DNA from 3 places in the Comamonas sp. CMM02 genome. Region 3 is predicted to be linked to each of the others. Evidence: predicted binding sites of a transcription regulator. Region 3 holds the regulator's gene; each other region holds the start of a gene.
What was found. Region 3 encodes FNR, which switches genes on or off when oxygen is low (the NO sensors DNR and NnrR bind a similar motif). Its sites were predicted from a motif close to TTGATNNNNATCAA; they were not measured.
Positions count from the first base shown of each region.

Region 1 (3,275 bases), on a different contig from region 3:
GCAGCGGCTGCCAGCTCACCCACCGATTCTTTGAGCAAAGGCGCAAACGACACCACATGTCGCAACGGCGCACGCAAGTCATGTGCCACGGCACGCATCCACGACGCATGGGCGGCGTGCAGGCGCGCCATGTCTGCCTGCTGCTGCGCAATCAGGGCCAGCGCCTCGTTCAGCGTGCCGGGGGTGGGTGATTGCGCCTGCTGCATGGTGGTGGGCCTTCAGGGTTTGGGTTGTTTGGTGGGGCGCTTCCAGTTCGTAATCGATACCTGCTTGCCGCGCGAGACGGCCAAAACGCCTGCGTCCACTGACTTCGTTACGGTGGAGCCGCCGCCCACGGTGCTGCCCGCACCAATGGTGATGGGAGCCACCAGCACGCAGTTGCTGCCCACGTGCACGTCAGCCTCAATCACGGTGCGATGCTTGTTGGCACCGTCGTAATTGGCGGTGATAGCACCCGCGCCATAGTTCACGCGCTCACCCACCGTTGCGTCACCCAGATAAGCCAGGTGGTTGGCTTTGGCGCCTTCGGCCATGGTGGAGTTTTTCACCTCCACAAAATTGCCGATGTGCACTTCCTTGCCCAGCTGCGCACCCGGGCGCAAGCGGGCAAACGGGCCAATCAAGGCACCTTCGCCCACGCTGGCACCGAGCTTTTCTCCGTCGATATGCGTGAATGGATGGATCACTGCACCCGCCGCAATGGTGGCATTGCTGATGTGACAGTGCGCGCCAATGCTGGCACCTTCACCAATTTGCACCTTGCCGGTAAAGATGCAGCCCACGTCAATTTCTACGTCTTGCGCGCAGACAAGCTGCGCCGCATTGCCACGCACGTCGTCACGCACATCAAAGCGTGCCGGGTCTGCCAGCCGCACGCCCTGCTCCATGTAATGGCTGGCTTGGCGCAGCTGGTGGGCCCGCTCCAGCTCGGCCAGTTGCAGCGGGCTGTTCACGCCTGCCACCTGCACCGCATCGCTGATACGGTGCGCCACCACGTCCACCCCGTCTGCCACGGCCATGGCAACGATATCGGTGAGGTAGTACTCGCCCTGGGCGTTGTGGTTGTTCAGTTGCGCAAGCCATTGCGCCAGGCGTCTGGCGGGCACGGCCATGATGCCGCTGTAAATTTCGTGGATGGCGCGCTCTGCATCGCTGGCGTCTTTTTGCTCGACGATGCGCTGCACCGTGCCTGCCGCGTTGCGCACGATGCGGCCATACCCGGTGGGGTTGTCCAGCGCCACGGTCAGCAATGCCATGCGCGAGCCGTCTGCAGCCTGCACCAGATCATGCAGCGTTTGCGCCTGCGTCAGCGGCACATCGCCCGACAGCACAATCACCATGCCGTCATCGGCCAAGGCAGGTACCGCCTGCTGCACAGCATGGCCGGTGCCCAGTTGCTGCTCCTGCCGCACAAATTTCAACTCCACCCCAGCTTTCGCACTGCTGCACTGGCTGATGGCAGCTTCTACCTCTGGCGCGCCATGCCCGGTAATCACTACCGCGGAACGCGCCTGCAATTGCACTGCCGTATCCAGCACATGCTGCAGCAAAGCACGCCCCGCCAGCTTTTGCAGCACCTTGGGCAAACGGCTTTTCATGCGGGTGCCTTTGCCGGCAGCCATGATGACGATATCAAGGGGGAGTGCGTTCTGAGAAGACATAAACATTCTGTGTGAGGTCTGACAACCCCCAGCGCGGAGGTGCGCAATTATCTCGCGCTCTGTCGGCGCTGAAAGCGAGCGTGCATACGGATTTACGTGGGCCGCACACGACAGCCTCTGATTAAGTGTTTGATTTTTATCAGACATCCCCAGCAACACCCTGCTTTACCCATTGGTGTGCGCTCGGGCTTTATGCATTCTGTACAGATCTTTGCGCTGGCAACGGCTGCACCCTTACCCCAACCACATCCAGAAGGAAGCTCCATGGCCTTCATTGCATGGTCCAGCGCGCTCATGCTGGGCATCCCCAAGATCGATGCCCAGCACCAGGTCCTGGTGGAATTGATCAACGCTTTGCACGATGAGCTGGGCAAGCCCACCCCTTCGCGCACCACCCTGGCCGAAGTGCTGGAGGGGCTGGTCGACTACACGCACAACCACTTCATTGAAGAAGAGGTGATGTTCCAGCGTTACGGCTATCCCCAGACCACCGCGCATACTGCCGAACACAGCCAGTTCACCGCCAAGGCCATGGACTGGCTGATGCGCTTTGAAGATGGCGAGGACATCAACCTTGAGGCCATGGACTTTCTCAAAGACTGGCTGCTGCACCACATTCTGCAAGAAGACCGCGCCTATGTGCCCTTTCTGAAAGCCGCCCTCACAGCACATGCACCAAGCCTCAGCACGGCATGAAGAAATAATAAAGATAGCTATCAGCGCTTTAAATTCAACGCTTTCAAATACAAAAGTATCCAAAAACACCAGCAGACAAGCGCTGTGCGCTCTTATTTCAGATATACCATCAAAAAGGCGGCTGCCTCATTGCGAGACAGCCGCCTTTTTTGCTGGTTGTAAAGACTCTGCTTAGCTCAGCGTCACACGGGCAAACTTGCGCTTGCCCACTTGCACCACAAAGGTGCCCGCGTCCAGCTTCAGACCACGGTCGCTGACCACATTGCCATCCACACGCACACCGCCACCGTCCATCAGGCGATTGGCCTCACTGGTCGACGGAGCCAGATTGGCTTGCTTGAGCAACGCACCAATGCCCAGCGGCGCGCCGCTCAGGCTCACCTCGGGAATGTCGTCAGGAATGCCGCCCTTGGAGCGGTTCATGAAATCTTGCTCAGCCGCATCGGCTGCCGCAGCACTGTGAAAGCGCGCAGTAATTTCCTTGGCCAGCGCCACCTTGGCGTGCTTGGGGTTGCCGCCTGCTTCAATCTCGGCCTTCAGCGCCGCAATCTCGGCCAGGCTCTTGAACGACAGCAGGGTGTACCAGTCCCACATCAGCGTGTCAGAGATTGACAGCACCTTGGCAAACATGGTGTTGGCATCTTCAGTGATACCAATGTAGTTGTGCTTGGACTTGGACATCTTGTCCACGCCATCCAGGCCCACCAGCAAAGGCATTGTCAGCACACACTGCTGCTCCTGGCCATATTCAGCCTGCAGATGACGGCCCATCAACAGGTTGAACTTCTGGTCGGTGCCGCCCAGCTCCAGATCACTTTGCAACGCGACCGAGTCATAGCCTTGCAGCAGCGGGTACAAGAACTCGTGCAGACTGATCGAGCTGCCTTCGCTGAAACGCGTGTGAAAGTCATTGCGCTC
Region 1 is NZ_JACUZW010000001.1:233,024-236,298, reverse strand. Features, by position in the region: gene IB213_RS01090 (ATP-binding protein) at 1-206, opposite strand, end outside; gene glmU (bifunctional UDP-N-acetylglucosamine diphosphorylase/glucosamine-1-phosphate N-acetyltransferase GlmU) at 219-1,661, opposite strand; gene IB213_RS01080 (bacteriohemerythrin) at 1,926-2,357, shown strand; gene tyrS (tyrosine--tRNA ligase) at 2,529-3,275, opposite strand, start outside.
Region 1: the regulator FNR is predicted to act here: its motif matches at 1,791-1,804, upstream of IB213_RS01080 (bacteriohemerythrin).

Region 2 (3,275 bases), on a different contig from region 3:
GCAGTGCAGTTTCTGGCATTGGAGACAACCCCCAGGCCTTGATATACGGCGTTGGCGGCAAGCCTGGTCCGGGTGAGCCGGGTTTTGTTGCCCCGCCAGCCAATCAATGAGGATGCAGCATATGCAAACAATGAAATCAGGCCTCTTGAACGGGCGCAGCTTGCTGGCTGGTGGCTTGCTGGCGGTGCTGCTGGCAGGTTGCAGCAACTTGCCACAGCCTCCCCAGGCGGTTGCGCGCTATGACTTGGGTGTGCCCCCGGCCTTGGCCCCTGCCAGCGATGCGCTGCAGCCCGTGGCGCTGGCCAAGATGCAGGCCCCTTTGCAGTCAGACGGCAATACCGCCGTGCGTTACCGGCTGGCCTATGCCGATGCCCAGGTGCTGCACGCCTATGCCCAGGCCCGCTGGAGTTTGCCGCCCGCGCAGATGGTGTTGCAGCGGTTGCGTGAGCACCTGGGCCAAGGTGGGCGGGTCGTACTGTCTGCAGAAGCCGGGGAACTGCCGCCCAGTGTGCAGGGCAGACAGGTTCCGGTCTTGCGCTTGTCGCTGGAAGAATTCAGCCATGTGTTTGCCAGTGCACGCCAGAGCGCTGGCTGGGTGCGGGTACGCGCCACCCTGGTCGACCCCGCACCGCAAGGCGATGTGCTGCTGGCGCAGCAGGTCTTTGAAGTGCGCCAGCCAGCCGCTGCGCCCAATGCATCGGCGGGCGTACAGGCTCTGGCGCAGGGCGTCGATGCGATAGGCCGGCAAATGCTGCCTTGGCTACAGACCGTAACGGCTGTCAGCAAGCGTTGAGGCCTGCCTTGCAGCCATGGGTGGCATGGTCTTACCGTCCGTCGCCTGCAGTGACTACGTCTGCCACCCACGTGACTCAGTACAGTGAATGTTCGCGCTGCACAACAGTAAAGCCATGATTTATTTGGTTTTTCTGCTGTGCGGCATGGATGAATGCACGTAAAGGAGTCGCTATGAATGAAGACCGTATCTCAGGAAACTGGAAACAATTCAAAGGCAAGATGCGTGAGCAGTGGGGCAAGCTGACGGACGACGACGTCGATGTGATTGCAGGCAAGCGCGACCAGTTTCTGGGCAAGCTGCAAGAGCGGCACGGTATCGCCAAGGAAGAGGCAGAAAAGCAGCTGACGGATTGGCAAAAGCGCCACCCCGACTTCCGTTGGGACCAGTAAGCCATTGAGGGCGCAAAGCATGGGCGCGGGCCGCCCATGCTTTTTTTATATCTCTGAGACAAGGAGTCGCTATGCAATTCACCCCAAAATTAATAGCAATGACCGCAGCCGCATTGATGGCTACCTCTGCTTTTGCGCTGACTGCAGAAGAACATAAGGCCGAGCAGCAGCGCATCACGGCCGAATACAAGGCAGCCAAAGTGCAGTGCACATCGCTGACCGCGAATGCCAAGGATGTCTGTGAAAAAGAGGCCGAGGGCCGCGAAAAAGTAGCCAAGGCAGAGCTGGAGCACCGCAAAGATCCAACCGAAAAGCGGCGCTACAACGTTGCCAAGACCAAAGCCGATACTGCCTACGCAGTGGCCAAGGAAAAGTGTGACGACCTCAAGGGCAATGCCGAGGATGTGTGTGAAAAAGATGCCAAGGCACAACACGTGAAAGCTCTGGAAGCGGCCAAGGTAGCGGATGCACGGGCAGACGGCAGCAAAGATGGCAACGCCAAGGCGGCGCACGTGTCTGAGGTTCGCAAGGACGCAGCACAGAATGTGCGTGAAGCCGACTACAAGGCGGCCATGGAGCGTTGCGATGCCCTGTCGGGCGACGTGAAGGACAAATGCCAAAACGATGCCAAGCGTACTTTTGGCCAGTAATGGCTGAAATTTGAAGCTGCATGGCGCATGACACATGACGTGTGGCATATAGCGTGCACAACCAAGCCCTGCAATGCAGGGCTTTTTGCTTTAGGGAAAACAAGGCTGTAGGTCAATGCCTTGGGCTGGTCAGAATTTGATGTGACGCAAATCCCTAAGAAATCTCCTCTTTAAGCTCGGTTCACTGAAACAAACCCATAAGAAGGAGTTGCACTATGGCGACGTTGGAATGGAGCGCAGCTTTGGAGCTGAACGTTCCTGCCATGGATGAAACGCACAAAGAGTTTGTCGATCTGCTGGCGGCTGTGGAAAGCGCTGCGGACGAAGAACTTGAACCGCTGTGGCAAGAACTGATCGCGCATACGGAAGCCCACTTTGGGCAGGAAGACCGCTGGATGGAGGCCACAGGCTTTTCTGTAGGAAACTGCCATGCCACCCAGCACAAGGTGGTACTGGAAATCATGCGAGAAGGTGCCAAGAACGGTGAGCAGGGCAACTTCACCATGATTCGCGGCATGACGCCGGAGCTGGCCTCCTGGTTCAGCTACCACGCCCAGACCATGGATGCGGCCTTGGCGCAGCACATGCAAAGCGTCGGCTTTGACCCGGAGACGGGCGAAGTGGCCCATACGGAGTCTTTGCCCGAGCAACTGATCAGCGGTTGTGGCGGTGCGTGCTCCAAGCCCGAAGACCATGACCAGCATTCGGCTCAGGCGCACAAGGTAGCGCAAGCGGCGGCGTAGCCGCCCCGGGCTGCTTGGCACGCACGGCGGCAACCGTGCGTGAACAAAAGCCTAGCCTGCCAGGACGGGAAAAATCTTCACCAGGCCGCCCGCCATCACTTCGATGGCCAGCGCGGCCAAAATCAAGCCCATCAGCCGCGTCATCACATTGATGCCGGTTTTGCCCAGAACGCGGGCGATGGGCTCTGCCATCGAAAAACTACCCCACACGCAAGCGGCCACCACAACTCCATAGCCCACCAGTGCCAGGTGTTGCCAGAAATTGGCGGCCTGATCGGCATAAATCACCACGGTGGACATGGCTGCGGGGCCTGTGAGCAGGGGGATGGTGAGTGGAACGACCGCAATGCTGTTGCCCATGGCCGCTTTTTCGGCCCCGGCTTCCAGCGTGGCTTCGTGAGGGCGGTCTTCTGCAGGGCGTGCGTTCAGCATGTTCATGGCACTGAGCAGCAGCAGCAAGCCGCCGCCGACCTGAAAACTTTGCAGCGATATGTTGAAGAAATCCAGTACCTGCAGGCCAATCAGTGCGCATGCGGCAATCACCACAAACGCGCTGAAGGCCGCGGTGCGGATGGTTTGCGTGCGCTGCTCAGCGTTAAATCCCTGGGTGTAATGGATGAAAAACGGCACGATCGCCAGCGGGTTGACGATGGCGACCAGGGTGATCAGCGGTTTTAAATCCATGGGCGGTAGGCGT
Region 2 is NZ_JACUZW010000004.1:363,187-366,461, forward strand. Features, by position in the region: gene IB213_RS15240 (MlaD family protein) at 1-110, shown strand, start outside; gene IB213_RS15245 (ABC-type transport auxiliary lipoprotein family protein) at 122-793, shown strand; gene IB213_RS15250 (CsbD family protein) at 967-1,185, shown strand; gene IB213_RS15255 (hypothetical protein) at 1,257-1,835, shown strand; gene IB213_RS15260 (hemerythrin domain-containing protein) at 2,051-2,578, shown strand; gene IB213_RS15265 (MarC family protein) at 2,630-3,262, opposite strand.
Region 2: the regulator FNR is predicted to act here: its motif matches at 1,972-1,985, upstream of IB213_RS15260 (hemerythrin domain-containing protein).

Region 3 (3,275 bases):
CCTCGCAAAAAAGAAGTAGATTACAAGGCGCAAGGACTGGGCGACTGCATTGACTGCAAGCTGTGTGTCCAGGTCTGCCCCGTCGGCATTGATATTCGTGATGGTCTGCAGTACGAATGTATTGGTTGTGGCTTGTGTATCGATGCTTGTAATAACGTCATGGACAACATGCATTACCCACGGGGCCTGATTCGCCTGACCACACAAAATGCAGTCAGCAAAGGTTGGCCAGGCTCCCAGATCTGGAGACGGATTGCACGCCCCAGGGTGTTGATTTATGCAGCCATCTTGCTGGGACTGTCCGCGGCAATGGTGTTTAGCATGGCGGTGCGAGAGCCATTGAAAGTCGATGTGATCCGAGATCGTGCATCGCTGGCGCGTATTGCGGCGGGCGGGAAGCTGGAGAACGTATACCGTCTGCAAGTCATGAATGCCACGGAAGAAGCGCAAACCTATACGGTGACTGTGGATGGCCTTGAAGGCATTGAGCTGGTAGAGGGGCGCGAGGTGGCTGTGGATTCGGCGCAGACGCGTGGCGTTGCTGTACGGGTGCAAATTCCGTATGGAACTGCAGATTCAGGCTCGCATCGAATTGAGTTCGAGATTTCTGCGCAAAGTGGAAAAGGTCACGTACGAGAAAAGTCTGTTTTCTTGGTGCCCCGCTAAGAAAGTGTTATTTGCGGTGAGCAGGGCGCAAGCTCTGCACACCATGTCTAAAGATGAAAGAAAGTTTGGCATGTCTCAGAACGTAAAAAAACTGGAAACACGATCTGGCCCATGGTGGAAATATGGCCACGTGTGGCTGGTCTTGTCTGGACCGGCGATTGTGGTGGTGGCTGGTATTTTGACGGCGGTGATCGCTGCGCGTGGTGCTGATCCAATTGTCGATGCGGATTACTACCAAAAGGGTGTGAACATCAACGAACAGTTACGCAACCAGGACAAGAGCTATGCGCCAGCCAATGCGGTGCGCAATCACGCAGTAACACCGGATGCGGATTTGCCTGATTTAACGCCTAAATAATTTAAATTTACTGGTAAAGATAGCTGCTTGCGCTTATGTTGCAAGGGATTCAGGTATTAATGACTTTGAAATCCTTTGTTAATAAGCGCAAGCAGCTATCTTTTTTATTTGGTATTTGTCCCACGCTGATATTGAAAATACGGTGTGCACAATAAAAGCGTTAAACCAAACCACAAAGGAAGACATATGTTGGCACAACGCTGGATGTGGATTGCCTGGCCTGCTTTTTTGGCAGCAGGTGTGATGGAAATGCTGGTTTTTTCTGTGTTTGATCCTATGGATATGTCGTGGTGGGGGCAAAGTGTTGAGTTATCACGCAGCGCTGTCTATACGATTGCCTTCTTTATTTTCTGGGCAGTATTTTCAGTGGCGGGCTATTTGACAATGCTGCTGTCCATACCCGCAGCGAAGGTCAACGGAGAACCTTCCATATCCTGAGGGAGGTCCTCGATGTTTTCTATCGATGTCAGGTAGGGCAGCCATAAAAAAAGCCTCCCAAAGCGATAGCGTGGGAGGCTTTTGGGCTGGCTGAACCAGCCTGCAATTTCTTATTTATTGCTTTCGTGCTGGCTGTTCACCAGACGTTGCAATGCAGCCGTGTCCAGAATGCGGACGTGGCGTTGCTTGACTTCGACCATGCCTTCTTCCACAAACTTGGAGAAGGTGCGGCTCACTGTCTCCAGCTTGAGGCCCAGGTAGCTGCCGATTTCCTCGCGTGTCATGCGCAGCACCAGCTCTGACGAGGAAAAACCCCGAGCGTGAAGGCGCTGTACCAAGTTCAAAATAAATGCTGCCAAGCGTTCTTCAGCACGCATGCTGCCAAGCAGGAGCATGACGCCGTGCTCGCGCACAATTTCCCGGCTCATCACTTTGTGCACATGGGTTTGCAGGGCAGTCACTTCGCGCGAAATTTCCTCCAGCCCATCAAACGGCATGACGCAAACTTCCGCATCTTCTAGTGCGACGGCATCGCAAGTGTGGTGATCATTGACGATGCCATCCAGGCCGATGATCTCGCCTGCCATTTGAAAGCCCGTCACCTGATCCCGGCCATCTTCGGTTGCCACGCAAGTTTTGAAAAACCCCGTACGAATGGCATACAGCGACGTGAAGGCTTCTCCGTTGCGAAACAGCGTTGCTCCACGTTTGACTTTGCGGCGCGTTGCCACAATGTCATCAATGCGCTGCAACTGCTGCTCGCTCAGGCCCACGGGCATGCAGAGTTCGCGCAGATTGCAGTTGGAACAGGTTACTTTGATGGATGGTGGAGTCATGTACTCAAAAGCCCATATGTCTATGAGTAAGACGTAGGCTAGATGTTAAAAAAAATAGAAACGGAACTATCAGAGTGAAGAGCGCAGCCATGAATGATTTGAATCAAAGTGTGGCATTGGTTTTACGAATGATATGAATCAAATTGTGGCATTGCTTTTACATCGCCCCCTTGATTCAAGTCAAGGATAAACGTGGCTTATTGTTGCAAAGTAGGGGCAACAAGGAAAAAAGATTCATGACTGTAGTCACCCCCGAACTCTTGCGACGCTATGACGTGCCTGGTCCACGCTACACCTCTTACCCCACTGCTGACAGGTTTGTGGAGGCATTTGGTGATGATGACTATATCTTGGCGTTGAAGCAGCGCAAAGTGACCGCTGCGGCAAAGCAGCCAATGTCGCTCTACGTGCACATTCCTTTTTGTGAGTCCCTGTGCTACTACTGCGCCTGCAACAAGATTATTACCAAACACCATGAGCGTGCTGTCACCTACATGCGCTATTTGGAGCGCGAGGTGGATTTGCACCTGCAGCACTGTGGCCGTGGGCAAGTTGTCAGCCAGTTTCACGTCGGTGGGGGTACGCCCACTTTCCTTACGGATGAAGAGTTGCGCGAGCTGTGGCGCATGCTGGGTCAGCGTTTTGACTTTGATCCCGCTGGCGAATATTCGATTGAGGTAGATCCAAGGACGGTGACGCGTGAGCGCTTGGCGGTGCTCAAAGAGATCGGGTTTAACCGCCTGAGCTTTGGTGTTCAGGATTTTGATCCTGAGGTGCAAAAAGCGGTGCACCGTGAACAGCCTGCAGAGCAGGTGTTTGATCTGGTGGCAGCATCTCGTGAGCTGGGCTTTGAGTCGATCAATGTCGATTTGATTTACGGCTTACCCAAGCAGAATGCAGAGTCATTTGCCCGCACATTAAAGCAGGTTGCGGCGTTGCGCCCAGATCGTATTGCCCTGTATGCCTATGCACATTTG
Region 3 is NZ_JACUZW010000005.1:101,484-104,758, reverse strand. Features, by position in the region: gene ccoG (cytochrome c oxidase accessory protein CcoG) at 1-666, shown strand, start outside; gene IB213_RS15770 (FixH family protein) at 737-1,024, shown strand; gene IB213_RS15765 (hypothetical protein) at 1,211-1,462, shown strand; gene fnr (fumarate/nitrate reduction transcriptional regulator Fnr) at 1,573-2,298, opposite strand; gene hemN (oxygen-independent coproporphyrinogen III oxidase) at 2,535-3,275, shown strand, end outside.